Regions from separate parts of the Halobacillus sp. ABA4_118 genome, predicted to be linked through region 1. Evidence: riboswitches for the same ligand, from Rfam matches in the RefSeq annotation. Region 1 holds a riboswitch; each other region holds the start of a gene.
What was found. A riboswitch is a leader RNA that binds a small molecule or an ion and turns the genes downstream of it on or off. The one in region 1 is predicted to bind S-adenosylmethionine.
Positions count from the first base shown of each region.

Region 1 (4,422 bases):
TCGGGATGCTGCAGATTGACAAGCTCAATATCATCCACACTCAGTCCGTGGTCCTTTAAAGCACGAACAAGAAAAATATAAGGGTCGGTTCCAAGCGTGGCGGCGACTTTCTTCCCTTTTAAATCCTCTACAGTAGATATGCCAGAATCCGGATTCGTGACTAAAGCCGTCCATTCCGGCTTGGAATAGAGATAGACGGATTCTACAGGAGCATTATTCGCTTTAGCCATCAACGCGGCTGCTCCGGCTGTAGAACCAAAATCAACGCTGCTTGAATTCAAAAACTCAAGCGCCTTGTTGCTTCCCTGGCTGAGCACCCATTCCACTTCGATGCCCTGTTCTTCAAACGCTTCCTCGGCCCATCCCTTTTCTTTCAAGACCAGACTGGTTGGAGAGTAGTAGGCATAATCAAGGGTTACCTTATCCGGCTGATCCTCCTGACCTTCGGCATTACTTGAACAACCGGCAAGCCCGATGGCGGCCGCTGCACTGAGGACAGCTATGGCTTTTTTCCAATTCATCTTTTTACCCCTTCCCCTATTTAAATTTCGCATGCGTACGTATCTATGCTTCCGCGCAGCCGCTGTGCTTCTTTGTAGGTACAACGGTTATGGACAACTTCCAGACCTGCTTCACTGGCAATTTCCGCTGCTTTTGGAGAAATGACACCTTCCTGGAGCCAGAACACACCAGGCTGGATGTCCGCTGCTTCCCGGGCAATCTCAATGGCGGCCTCAGGGCTGCGGAACACCTGGACGACGTCGATGCTGAATGGGATCGATCTCAAATCCGGGTAAGCTTTCTCGCCAAGCACCTCCTCCTCCCGAGGGTTCACCGGGACGATCTGATACCCGAGCCGCTGCATTTTTCTTGCGAGTCGGTGACTCGGACGGGAAGGCTTTCCACTGAGACCGACGACAGCCAGGCGTTTCGGACGTGTTTCTCCTCCTTCTGTAATCTTCGCAGAGCTGAGCGCCCACTTGATGACACCTTCATCATTCTCTGTGATTGCCCGCTTTCCGGAATCATTGCCTGTTGCCTTGGCAATGGCCCGATCCAGGTCATTGATTAAATCCTTGCTGGATTCGAGTCCGATGGAAAGACGAATCAGCTCTTCCGTCACTCCGGTCGCCGCAAGCTCTTCAACAGAAAGCTGCTGGTGGGTCGTAGACGCCGGGTGGATGATCAGAGATTTCGCATCGCCGACATTGGCGACATGGGACCACAACGAGATGTTGTTGATCACCTGACTCCCAGCTTCTCTGCCTCCTTTGATTCCAAATACGACAATGGAACCGTAGCCGCCCTCTAAATATTGATTGGCCAGTTCATGGGCCGGATGGTTTTTCAAGCCGGGGTAGGAAACCCACTCCACATCGGGGTGTTCCGCCAAGTATTCAGCCACTTCCCGGGCATTATCTGAATGACGTTCCACCCGCAAATGTAGCGTTTCAAGTCCCTGGAGCAGAAGGAAAGCGTTCTGCGGACTGAGGCAGGAGCCAAAGTCACGAAGCAGCTGAACCCTGAGTTTTGTAATGTAGGCGAGCGTGCCGAAATCGGCTGTATAAACGATCCCGTTGTAGCTCGGATCCGGCTCTGTGAAAACAGGGAACTTTCCATTGCCCCAGTCAAACTGCCCGCCGTCGACAACGACGCCGCCGATAGCTGTTCCATGGCCACCAATCCATTTCGTGGCCGAATGGACGACAATGTCAGCTCCGTGTTCAATCGGACGGCACGTGTAAGGTGTGGCAAACGTGTTATCGACGATCAATGGAACCTGATGTTCATGGGCAATGGCGGACACCTTCTCAAAATCAAGCACGTGAAGACTCGGGTTGCCGATGGTCTCAGCGAAGACGGCCTTCGTATTCTCATTGATGGCCTGTCTGAAATTGTCCGGATCGACCGGGTCAACAAAATGAACATTAATGCCATACCGCGGTAAAGTGTTGGCGAATAAATTATAAGTTCCGCCGTATAAATTGGATGCTGCCACGACTTCATCTCCTGCACCAGCTACATTCAAAATGGCCAGTGCAATGGCGGACATGCCTGAAGCCGTCGCTACCGAGGCTACTCCGCCTTCCAGAAGAGCCATGCGTTTTTCGAATACGTCCACCGTCGGATTTCCGAGCCGGGAGTAAATATTCCCCGGTTCATCGAGGGCAAAAAGGCTCTGGGCGTGATCGGTATCATGAAACACATAGGATGTGGTCTGGTAAATCGGAACGGCCCTTGAACCGGTCGTAGGATCTGGTGACTGTCCACCGTGCAGAGAAATGGTATCAATATCGTAGCCTTCAAAAGAGTTGGTCATTGTATGGCCTCCTAAAGTTTATTATTCTCATCATTTTAATCAGTTTTAAAAAGAAACTGGTCCTTACAGCGTCTTTATCCATGCAAAAAGCCCTCTTCCATATAAGAAGAGGGCTGAACGTGCTGATATCCTCCTCTTATCTACCAGATCCATGATCTGTAGGACTTGGCACCTTTTCAAACCGATGTTTGAAGGTTGCCGGGCTTCACAGGGCCTATTCCCTCAGCCGCTCTTAATAAGAGTACTAGTTATTTAATTTTGATTATGTTGTGAATTATAGCTGACCATCTGCATCAATGTCAATAACATTCTGAATTTTTATTTTATTGAAGCGTCAATGGTTCTTTTCAGCTGATGAATGATATCTTCATCGCTCTCAATTCCTATGGATAAGCGGATGACGTAATCGTTCACTCCGATTTTTTCACGTTCAGTTTCTGACAGAGCCCTGTGCGACGTACGGACAGGGTAGGACACAGTTGTCTGGACACCAGCGAGTGTCGGTGCAATTTTGATCCATCCAAGAGATTTGAAAAAGGCTTCCACATCCACGCTCTCATTGAGCTCGATGGTAACAATCGCTCCATGACCACGTTCAGATACGTATTCAGGATAAAACACCTTTTTAACCCCACTATGCTCCCGAAGTGCCTCTGCAACACTTTTTGCATTCGCAGACTGTTGTTTCATCCGGAGTGCAAGGGTTTTGGCTCCTCTCTGGGTCAACCAAGCTTCAAACGGACTTAAATTTGCTCCAAGAGTCACGATTTTCTGGGCTGCTTTGGAAATCAATGCTTCCGAACCGGCAAGGACGCCGCACGTGACATCACTATGACCGCCTATGTATTTCGTTGCACTGTGCACAACAAGGTCCACTCCATACTGATAGGGCTGGACAAGATAGGGGGTGGCGAATGTATTATCCACCATCGTCTTTATGCCGTGTTTTTGAGCGAGACTGCTCAGACCTTTCAAGTCTTCCACGCGTAGGAACGGGTTGGAAATCGATTCCGTATAAAGCAGATGGGTATGAGGCTGGATGGATTTCTCCACCTCGTCCAAATTGTTAAAGGATACCATGGTGACGTCGATTCCGAAGGATGGCAGTTCTTTAGTCAGGAGTTTGTGCGTACCTCCATACACATCTTCTGCGGCTACAATATGGCCTCCGGGTTCAACAGCCGCCAGAATGCCTGCAAGGATGGCTGACATTCCTGAGGAGGAAGCGACTCCAGATGGAGCACCTTCGAGCTCAGCAACCGTTCCCGCAAGTTCATCGGTATTCGGATTTTTTTCTCTTGTATATAAGTATGGACTTTCCCCTTCATAGTAACTTTCCAGATGGTCCAGGTCCTTGAAGGTAAAGGCGGATGTCTGATAAATCGGTGTCGTCTTGCTGTTATGCACCTGTGATTGATCCTGTTTATGGTGGACAATTTTTGTTTCAAAGCTTGGGTGTGTCATTCGTCGACTCCTTTCTGATCACTTAATCAAAAATTATATCGATGGAGAGGTGTTATTGTCAAAGTTTTTCGACATATTCAGACAAAGCCTTCAGCAACTGGCTTTGATAGGCAGGGGTATGAGGAACAAATGATTCCGCCTTCATAGTTTCTGATTCCCCGGTGCAAATCGAAACACCTGCAGCCACTTCCCTCTCTCCCGTCATTAAGAAGGATAACTGATCCAGAGGGATGGCAAGAACGTCAGCCACTTCAACTCCCACCGGCATATCCCCGCCAGGCCAATGATAGAAAAACAACCGGCAGATTTCCCGGTCCACCTTGTCTTTCCCAATCAATTCCTCCTTCACATATCCTGCCGGTGTTAAAGCAGAACGTTCCAGTGACAGCCCCAATTCTTCCTGAATTTCGCGCAGTCCCCCTTTCATCAATCCCTCTCCTGCTTCGATGTGTCCGGCGGCCGTTATATCATATAAGCCGGGATAATCTTCTTTATCAAAGGCCCTTTTCTGCATCAGCACATGCCACTTTGTATCGATTTTCTTTACAAACCAGCAGTGAAACGTTTCGTGCCAGTCTCCATCTCTGTGAACCTCCCCGCGTGCCTTAACACCCGTTTTTTCTTCCTTTTCATTAAAA
Region 1 is NZ_JBSWWS010000001.1:1,787,346-1,791,767, reverse strand. It holds gene ACXAGL_RS08895 (aliphatic sulfonate ABC transporter substrate-binding protein) at 1-521, opposite strand, end outside; gene ACXAGL_RS08890 (PLP-dependent aspartate aminotransferase family protein) at 542-2,320, opposite strand; SAM riboswitch class I at 2,454-2,562, opposite strand; gene ACXAGL_RS08885 (trans-sulfuration enzyme family protein) at 2,639-3,784, opposite strand; gene ACXAGL_RS08880 (NUDIX hydrolase) at 3,843-4,422, opposite strand, start outside.

Region 2 (4,422 bases), 1.3 Mb from region 1:
GAAGAACTAAAAACAGACGAGCCTTTCGGAAGTGTGGAATCTGTAAAAACCGTTTCCGAATTATATGCACCGATCAGCGGTAAAGTTGTAGAAGTGAATGAAGATTTGGAAGACAGCCCTGAGTTTGTGAATGAGTCTCCTTATGATAAAGCCTGGATGGTTGTTGTTGAACCAAGCGATTCTTCAGAAGTTGAGCAGCTGATGTCTTCTGAAGAATATGAAGCGATGATTGATGAAGATTAATCAAAACAAGTAAGCCCGTTGTACAGGCAGGACTGATGATTCCTTGTCTGACATGATCGTGCTTGATCTTAATCATGTTCAGACCATGCCATATGGCATGGTCTGTTTCTATATAGTAGGTGATGAAGATGGATGGAGAACGGATTTTGATTGTTGAAGGGATTACAGATAAGAAGAAATTGAACAAAGTACTGGATGAGAAAATCGAAATCATCTGTACCCATGGGACGCTCGGTATTGAGCGAATGGAAGAAATGATCTTTGAACATAACCTGGATGAACGATCGGTCTATATCCTTGTGGATGAAGATGATTCCGGTTTTAAACTACGGAAGATGCTGACAGAGGAACTTCCGCACGCAGAGCATATTTATATTGATAAAGCCTTTAGAGAAGTGGCGGCTACTCCCGAGCCGGAACTCGCCCGTGCCCTGTTAAGCCGTCATTTCAGCGTGAAGTCGATGTATTTAATTTAGGAGGAAGCTTTGCAGAATTTAATACAAAATGAGGCAGCCTGGGTGCTGTCCTCGGATGAAAAAACGATGACATTTATTCACAGCCCTTTTTGCGGGACGTGCCACCTTGCCCGCAAGATGCTGATAACGTTGGAAGAGATGTATAAAAAAACACTATTCTCGGAAATGAACGCCTCTCTGCATCCTGCATTGATGGAACAATATCGAGTGGAAAGTGTTCCATGCCTCTTGATTACCCATAAAGGAGAAGTTCTTGAAAAGGTCTATGCTTTTCAATCCGTCCCACACATGTATGAAAAGATCATTCCCTATCTATAACCCGCCTTTATTCCCCGGGAAATGACAAGATAAAAACGGTAAAAAACCCGTCCTGCATAAACAGGGCGGGTTTTATTCATCGGCCGTATGACCAGTGATAAGCGGGTGGGAGGCCTTCCGCTGTTTTGATGATTAAACAATTTCCCCCAGGGACTGGACGATATCGAGAAAGGAAGCTTTATCACCGAACGATTCGTGGACCCTGCCTTCCTGATCTATGATAATAGTGGAAGGGACGCCCTTGCAGCCGAACGTATCGTATAAGCTTCGCCCATCATCAATCAAGGTAGGCTGGTTAAGAAATTTTTCAGCATATTCCTTTCCGGCATCAGGGCTGCGTTCACGACCGGGAACGTTAATCGTAACCAGCTCCACTTTTTCTTTGTCCATCGTTTCAAAGAGCTGCTCTTTTTTAGGTAAGTCTCTCCCGCAGTCAGGACACCAGGATGCCCAGAAAGTCAGGACGATCACCTTTCCGAAATGGTCGCTCAGACGATAGGTGGAGGGCTGATTTATATAAGAAAGCTCAAATTGAGGAGCACGTTCCTTCATGATTTCATCTCCTTACTGTAAAAATATACCTGATTATTATCTTTGACGTCCGTATAGACTCCATGCTAACATAACATATAATTTCACAGCGACATCATAACTTATCCAGAGTGGTGGAGGGACTGGCCCTTTGAAACCCGGCAACCGGCAAAAGCACGGTGCTAAATCCTGCGGAGCGTAAAGCTTTGATAGATGAGATCCACTAAAGTCTCTTCTATTTTAGGAGAGACTTTTTTGCATATCCAGATGTTCTTCTTTTCTGAAAAGTGGCTCATTTATGTTGACACGCTGGTGGCAGAGTGCTAAAATCCACTTTGTAGTTATGAAATGAATTAAAGCAGTAATAATTTAATAAGCTAAAATCTCTTATCCAGAGTGGCGGAGGGACTGGCCCTACGATGCCCGGCAACCAGCAGGTGTAACCGACCTGTCAAGGTGCCAAATCCTGCAGAGCATAACAGCTCTGACAGATGAGAGAACAGAAGATACATTGTTATTGAAACGCCATTCTGTTCTCGAACAGAATGGCGTTTTTTGAATGGGAGGGAACACATCATGATTACAATCAAGGATCTTTCTAAAGTTTTTCAAACGAAGGATCGGGAAGTGAAAGCTGTTGATGGCTTAAGCCTTACAATAAATAAAGGGGAAATCTACGGTGTCATTGGTTATAGTGGAGCGGGTAAAAGTACTTTTATCCGGCTGTTGAACCGACTGGAGGATCCAACAGAGGGCAGCATCCACGTCGGTGATCAGGATTTAACGGGACTCAGTAAGAATAAACTGCGTATTGCCCGCCAGGATATCGGAATGATTTTTCAGCACTTCAACCTGCTTTGGTCCAGAACGGTTTATGATAACATCGCTTTTCCGTTGGAAATTGCCGGTGTACCAAAGGAAGAACGGAGCAAAAGAGTGAACGAACTGATCGATCTGGTCGGTTTATCCGGCAGAGGAAACTCCTACCCATCCCAGTTGAGTGGTGGACAGAAACAGCGTGTAGGAATTGCCAGGGCGCTGGCCAACAACCCGAAAGTCCTCCTTTGTGATGAAGCGACATCCGCTCTGGATCCGGAAACGACAGACTCCATATTGGATCTTCTTGTAGACATCAATGAAAAACTCGGACTGACCATAGTTTTGATTACTCACGAAATGCATGTCATTCGTAAGATCTGTCATCAGGTGGCAGTCATGGAGCAGGGGAAAATCGTTGAAAAGGGAGATGTTCTGGACGTATTTCTTCATCCAGATCAGCCAGTGACGAAGAAATTCGTCGATCAGGTGATGGGTGATCAGGAAAAAGAGCACTCTCTGAAATTGATCAAAGATAAGTACCAGTCCGGAAAAATCGTCCGGCTGCATTTTGTAGGAGAGAGTACCAACCAAGCGCTGATCAGTGAGGTCTCCAGGAAGTTCGTCCTGGATGTGAATATTCTTCACGGGAAGATCACGCAGACGCAAAAAGGAGCTTACGGAACGATGTTTGTTCAGTTTGAAGGAGACGATGAGGAAGCAGCCCGGGCAATCGAATATATACGCTCGACTTCTGTGGAAGTGGAGGTGAACCCGGATGCTTAATGGATTACTGCCAAACGTACGCATGGAAGACATGATTACAGCCACAAATGAAACGTTGTATATGACTCTGATTTCCGTAGCCGGCACATTTATCCTCGGGATTCTGCTCGGCCTGCTGCTTTATTTATCTGGTCCGGGAGGGCTCTGGCAGAACAAAGTGGTCAATGCAGTGACAGCTTCTGTCGTAAACATTTTCCGTGCCATTCCTTTTATTATATTGATCCTGCTTCTGTTCCCGTTTACAGACTTCTTGATTGGAACGATCCGCGGTCCGAACGCAGCCCTTCCGGCGTTAATTATCGGAGGAGCTCCGTTTTACGCGAGACTTGTTGAGATTGCATTGAAGGAAGTGGAAAAAGGTGTCGTAGAGGCAGCGAAGGCGATGGGGGCTAAATCATCAACGATCATCTTCAAAGTCCTGCTGCCTGAATCCATGCCTGCCCTTATTTCAGGAATTACGGTGACCGCCATTGCACTGATTGGTTATACCGCCGTGGCGGGTGCGATTGGTGCCGGTGGTCTTGGAGATTTTGCTTATTTCTACGGTTTCCAGCGTAGTAATTTTGATGTGGTCTTCATTTGCACGGTGCTTATCATTATTATTGTGTTTATTTTCCAATTCATCGGAGATTATGCTTCCCGTAAATTGGACAAAAGATAAAAAACAAAAGGGAGAGATTATTCATGAAAAAAATCTGGACAACAGCGGTTGCGCTGTTATTCGTTCTTGTTCTTGCCGCCTGCGGTTCTTCTGAGGAAGATTCCTCCAGCGGTGAAGGAAATACGGAAATTACAGTAGGAGCAACAAGTGTTCCTCACGCTGAAGTTCTTGAAGAAGCAAAGCCGCTTCTTGAAGAAGAAGGGATCACGTTAAATATCGAGGAATACCAGGATTACATCCTTCCAAACCAGGATTTGGCCGAAGGACGTATTGATGCAAACTATTTCCAGACGATTCCTTATATGGAACTTCAAGAGCAGGATAATGATGATTATGATTTTGCCAATCTCGGCGGGATTCACATTGAGCCGATCGGTGTGTACTCCCAAAAGTATGACAACCTTGAAGACGTAGAAGAAGGTACCGAGTTCGTCATGAGCCGTTCTGTATCCACCCACGGTCGTGTATTGACACTTCTTGAAAAAGAAGGGTTGATCAAACTGGATGAGAGTGTAGAAAAAGTGGATGCCACGGTCAATGATATTGTCGAGAACCCTAAAAACCTTCAGTTTGATACCGGCGTGGACGCAG
Region 2 is NZ_JBSWWS010000001.1:444,303-448,724, reverse strand. It holds gene gcvH (glycine cleavage system protein GcvH) at 1-243, shown strand, start outside; gene ACXAGL_RS02360 (toprim domain-containing protein) at 372-719, shown strand; gene ACXAGL_RS02355 (thioredoxin family protein) at 729-1,037, shown strand; gene ACXAGL_RS02350 (TlpA family protein disulfide reductase) at 1,170-1,589, opposite strand; SAM riboswitch class I at 1,688-1,788, shown strand; SAM riboswitch class I at 1,953-2,066, shown strand; gene ACXAGL_RS02345 (methionine ABC transporter ATP-binding protein) at 2,145-3,170, shown strand; gene ACXAGL_RS02340 (methionine ABC transporter permease) at 3,163-3,831, shown strand; gene ACXAGL_RS02335 (MetQ/NlpA family ABC transporter substrate-binding protein) at 3,855-4,422, shown strand, end outside.
Region 2: linked by a shared signal. The riboswitch ahead of ACXAGL_RS02345 (methionine ABC transporter ATP-binding protein) and the one ahead of ACXAGL_RS08890 (PLP-dependent aspartate aminotransferase family protein) in region 1 are both predicted to bind S-adenosylmethionine.

Region 3 (4,422 bases), 670 kb from region 1:
CTTCGGAAACACCGGACTTTTTCAAGTTCTCCTCATTCAACTGCTGATGGGTGGTGGATGCCGGATGGATGATCAATGATTTCGCATCACCCACATTAGCTACGTGGGACCAGAGTGTGGAGTGATCGATCAATTTACGACCGGCTTCGCGTCCCCCTTTGATTCCGAAGACAACCATGGATCCGGCTCCGCCTTTCAAATACTTTCGGGCAAGGTCATGAGTAGGGTGATCCGGCAGTCCAGGGTAATTCACCCAATCCACCCCTTCATGGTTCTGCAGGTAGGCAGCAATTTCATATGCCTGCTCTGCATGCTTTTCGATTCTCAGGTGAAGCGTTTCAAGTCCCTGCAGGAGCAGGAAGGCGTTCTGGGGGCTCAGGCAGGCGCCGATATCTCTCAAAATCTGAACACGGAGCTTAACCGCATAGCCGGCAGGTCCAGCATCAATACCGAAGCGGATGCCGTTGTAGCTTTCATCAGGCTCAGTAAAACCCGGGAATTTTTCGTGATTCCAGTCAAAACGCCCGCTGTCTACGACAATACCGCCGATAGCTGTACCATGGCCCCCGATCCACTTCGTTGCGGAGTGGACAACGATATCGGCTCCCCAGGCGATCGGTTTGCATACATAAGGGGTGGCGAAGGTGTTGTCGACAATCAAGGGAATGTGATGGGCGTGGGCAATATCCGCTACCGCTTCAAAGTCCAGCACATTCAGGCTTGGGTTCCCGATGGTTTCAGCAAAAATCGCTTTCGTTTCAGGTGTAACAGCTTCCTCAAAGGCATTAGGATCGTTCCCATCTACGAAAACAACGTTCACACCATAGCGGGGAAGGGTGTGGACGAATAAGTTATACGTACCTCCGTACAAGTTGGAGGAAGTGAGGATGGTATCTCCGGCTCCGGCAACGTTCAGGACGGCCATCGTAATTGCCGCCATCCCGGAAGCTGTAGCGACAGCAGCGGCACCGTCTTCCAGAAGGGCAACACGCTGCTCAAATACATCGACCGTCGGGTTTGTGATTCTGGAATAGATGTTCCCTGGTTCGGCCAGGGCGAATAGGTTCTGGGCATGATCGGTATCATTAAATACATATGACGTTGTCTGATAGATGGGAACAGCACGCGATCCTGTTGCTGGATCAGCTTCCTGTCCACCGTGAAGCAGCTGTGTTTCATCACCGTATACATGATTTGAATTGGTCATTGTTTCATTCCTCCTTATGATTTCCAGGACATCCTGATCCTCGGTGTAGAGGGAAAAAGAAAAACCCTCTTCTGTAAGTAAGAAGAGGGCTTTTATGTATGCTTACCTCCCCTTATCTTTCAGATCATCTGATCTGTAGGATGTAGCACCTTTTCAAGTTTTCCTTGAAGGTTGCCGGGCGTCTCAGGGCCTAGTCCCTCTGCCGCTCACGATAAGAGTTTTCAATATTTAATTTATCTGACTTGTTTGAAATTATAAAGGGGTCCAGCTCTCTTGTCAATTCCCAGCTTGAAACAAGGGTGTTTAAATCTATAATAGGGCGGGAATGGATAATTAAGTCTATGTTGAAGGAGATGTTTTCATGAAGGAATATAGTGTAGTACCAAATAAAGATGTAACCGGATGGTTCGTAAAAATTGAGGACGTAGCTCCGACAGATTTATTTGATGAGCGTGATACAGCTGTAGAAAAAGCGGAAGAAATCGCGAAACAGAACAAACCGAGCCGCTTGTACATCCTTGACCAGAATCACGAAGTTGAAGAAGAGCGTACCTTTTAAAAAATCCCCGTCCAGGGGATTTTTTTATGGCTTCCTATGCTTGTTTTCCTGTGGCTGTAGTTTTTTTGCGTGAAACCGATTATGATGGGACACAGGTTGAGAAAGAAAGGAAGGACCGGAATGAATCATACATATGACGTGATCATTACAGGAGCCCGGGCAGCTGGGGCAAGTCTGGCTGTCCTGCTCGGGAAAATGGGGAAGCGTGTCCTGTTGATCGATAAAGCCGCGTTTCCGAGTGACACACTGTCTACTCACTTTATGTCCCATACCCGCTTCCTTGAGGAACTGGGCATCCTTCATAAACTGGAGAAGACCGGTTTGAGAAAAGTGAGCCGGATGCGGACGTATATCGGCCAAAGTTTTATAGAAGGACCGAGAGCGGATTATACGATTATACCTAAACGAGATGTCCTGGACCCTCTTCTGATCGAGCAGGCCGAGGCGTTGAGTTCCGTCACTTTTATGCCGCGTACGTCAGCAAGAGGTTTGATCAGAGAGGACGGGCGCGTTGCCGGGCTTCACCTTGAAACAGAAGGGGAAGCGTGGGAGGCCTGTGCAGCGTGGGTGGCCGGAGCGGATGGAAAGAACTCGAACATCGCTGCCTGGACGGAAGCAGAGAAGTATCGGGAAACGAAGCCTCTCCGTCCGGTCTTATACGGTTATTACACAGGCGTGGAGCCGTTAAGCGAACCTGTAACGGAGATTTTCCTGCATGAAGGACGAATCGGCTTTGTATTTCCAATGGAGGAAAACCGGGATTGTCTCGGTATTGAAATCCACCCTGGGGAATTTACGGACATGATGAAAGCGCCGCAGGATACATTTGAACAAACGTTTAATCAATTTTACGGAATGAAGAAAAGGATGGAAGGGGCAGTTCTGCAGGGAAAGATTATCGGAACCCCCGGAATGCCGAACTTTTTCAGGAATGCTTATGGAGAGGGCTGGGTCCTCCTTGGAGATGCTGGTCACAGTAAAGATCCAAGTACGGGGCTTGGAATCAATGATGCGTTTCTACAGTCCTTTCTGCTGGCCGATGCTTTTCAGCAGATGGATGAAGGGGTGGATTGGAAAACAGCCCTGGATCGTTTTCAGAGTCGAAGGGATGAACAGCTGCTGCCGGGATTTCAGCTGACATTGGATTATATTCAATCGCTCCGGAAGTGGACAGACAACGAAATGGCATTGTTTCAAACCATCGCCGCCAACCCTATGGCGTGGAATAAGCTGATGCCTCATATGGGACGGCATTTGAAAGAAGACACCAAGGATTTCCCTCTTTTTTATCAATCGGTGGAAGGGGAAGCTTCCTCCTTCGGTTTCAGGAAGGATTAACTTCCTTTGAAGGCGAAATGGTTAAGAGAGGTGATGAGAAGATGGAATGGTCGAAAACATCAGCTTTCGAAAAGCTGCAGGAAATTTATACAGATAAAGTGATGCAGGACGAAAAAAGAAGAATCTTCCAAATGGTGTACCGCCATCTGCATGGCCATCTTGACGATCTTGCTGTGGAAACAGGTCTGACAGAAAAAGCTGAAAAACAATTGAAGTTTTTTAAAGAATACACGTTTATGCCGGGCGATAATCTTTTTCAGTCGATGCGCTGGGTCTTTTTGGTCGCCCGTGGAGAAAAACCGAGGGAAGCAGAAGAAACGAGGGATCACTTGAACCGGATTTACCGTTCGTTGTATCAGCCGGCCGGCTTGAAGAATCCGGCCATTCCTGAGACTTTCTGGGAAACGCCTCTCGGTGTCGCCTGTTTGGTGGCAGAAGAAGGAGTCGAGGCGGTTTATCCGATTCTTGATGAAGTTCTTGAAGTCGAAAAAATATAGGATGAATGGGGTTTTCTGCAAAGGAAGCCCAAGAGAAGGGGAGGGTCAAGGATGGAACATTATGAAGTGACGATTATCGGTGCAGGCCTTGCAGGAATAACAGCCGCGCGCCGTTTGATGAAGCAGGGACGTACAAATATCATGCTTGTCGATAAAGGGAAAAGTGTCGGGGGACGCCTCGCCACCCGCCGGATTGCGGGCGGCAGAGCGGACCACGGGGCCCAGTTTTTCACGGTCCGTACAGAAGAACTTGAAGAAGAAGTCCAGCACTGGGTGGAGGCCGGATGGGTAAAGGAATGGTTCGGTGACGACCACCCGCGGTACACGGCTGTAGACGGAATGAATGCTTTTGCCAAGCAGCTTGCTGAGGGTATCCCCACTTTATTGGAAACAAAGATCGAGAAATTATTAGAAAATGACGGGGGATACAGGGTCTACAGTGCAGACGGTTCTGAATGGCAGACGGACAGTCTGTATTTGACGATGCCTGTGCCCCAGGTTCTGGAGCTCTTCAGAAACAGTACCATGAGCATGCCTGAACCTGTGAGAAAACAATTGAAAGGGATCCTGTTTGAGCCAACGTATGTGGGATTGTTTGAATTCAACAAGCCTACAGAACTTCCTGAGCACGGCCATTTGGATCAAGACCTTCCTGAAGGTGTGGAACGGATTGTCGATCATAGTAAAAAAGGAATTTCCGAAGATGTGATCGTCAGTGTCTACATGACAGCAGACTGGTCCAGAAAATACTACGGTGAAGATTATGTCATGTCTCTGGTGAAAGAAAAGGCGGAGAACTATCTTCCATGGGACGACCTGGA
Region 3 is NZ_JBSWWS010000001.1:1,117,872-1,122,293, reverse strand. It holds gene ACXAGL_RS05515 (O-acetylhomoserine aminocarboxypropyltransferase/cysteine synthase family protein) at 1-1,207, opposite strand, end outside; SAM riboswitch class I at 1,317-1,425, opposite strand; gene ACXAGL_RS05510 (DUF2188 domain-containing protein) at 1,569-1,766, shown strand; gene ACXAGL_RS05505 (FAD-dependent monooxygenase) at 1,887-3,104, shown strand; gene ACXAGL_RS05500 (hypothetical protein) at 3,146-3,601, shown strand; gene ACXAGL_RS05495 (NAD(P)/FAD-dependent oxidoreductase) at 3,653-4,422, shown strand, end outside.
Region 3: linked by a shared signal. The riboswitch ahead of ACXAGL_RS05515 (O-acetylhomoserine aminocarboxypropyltransferase/cysteine synthase family protein) and the one ahead of ACXAGL_RS08890 (PLP-dependent aspartate aminotransferase family protein) in region 1 are both predicted to bind S-adenosylmethionine.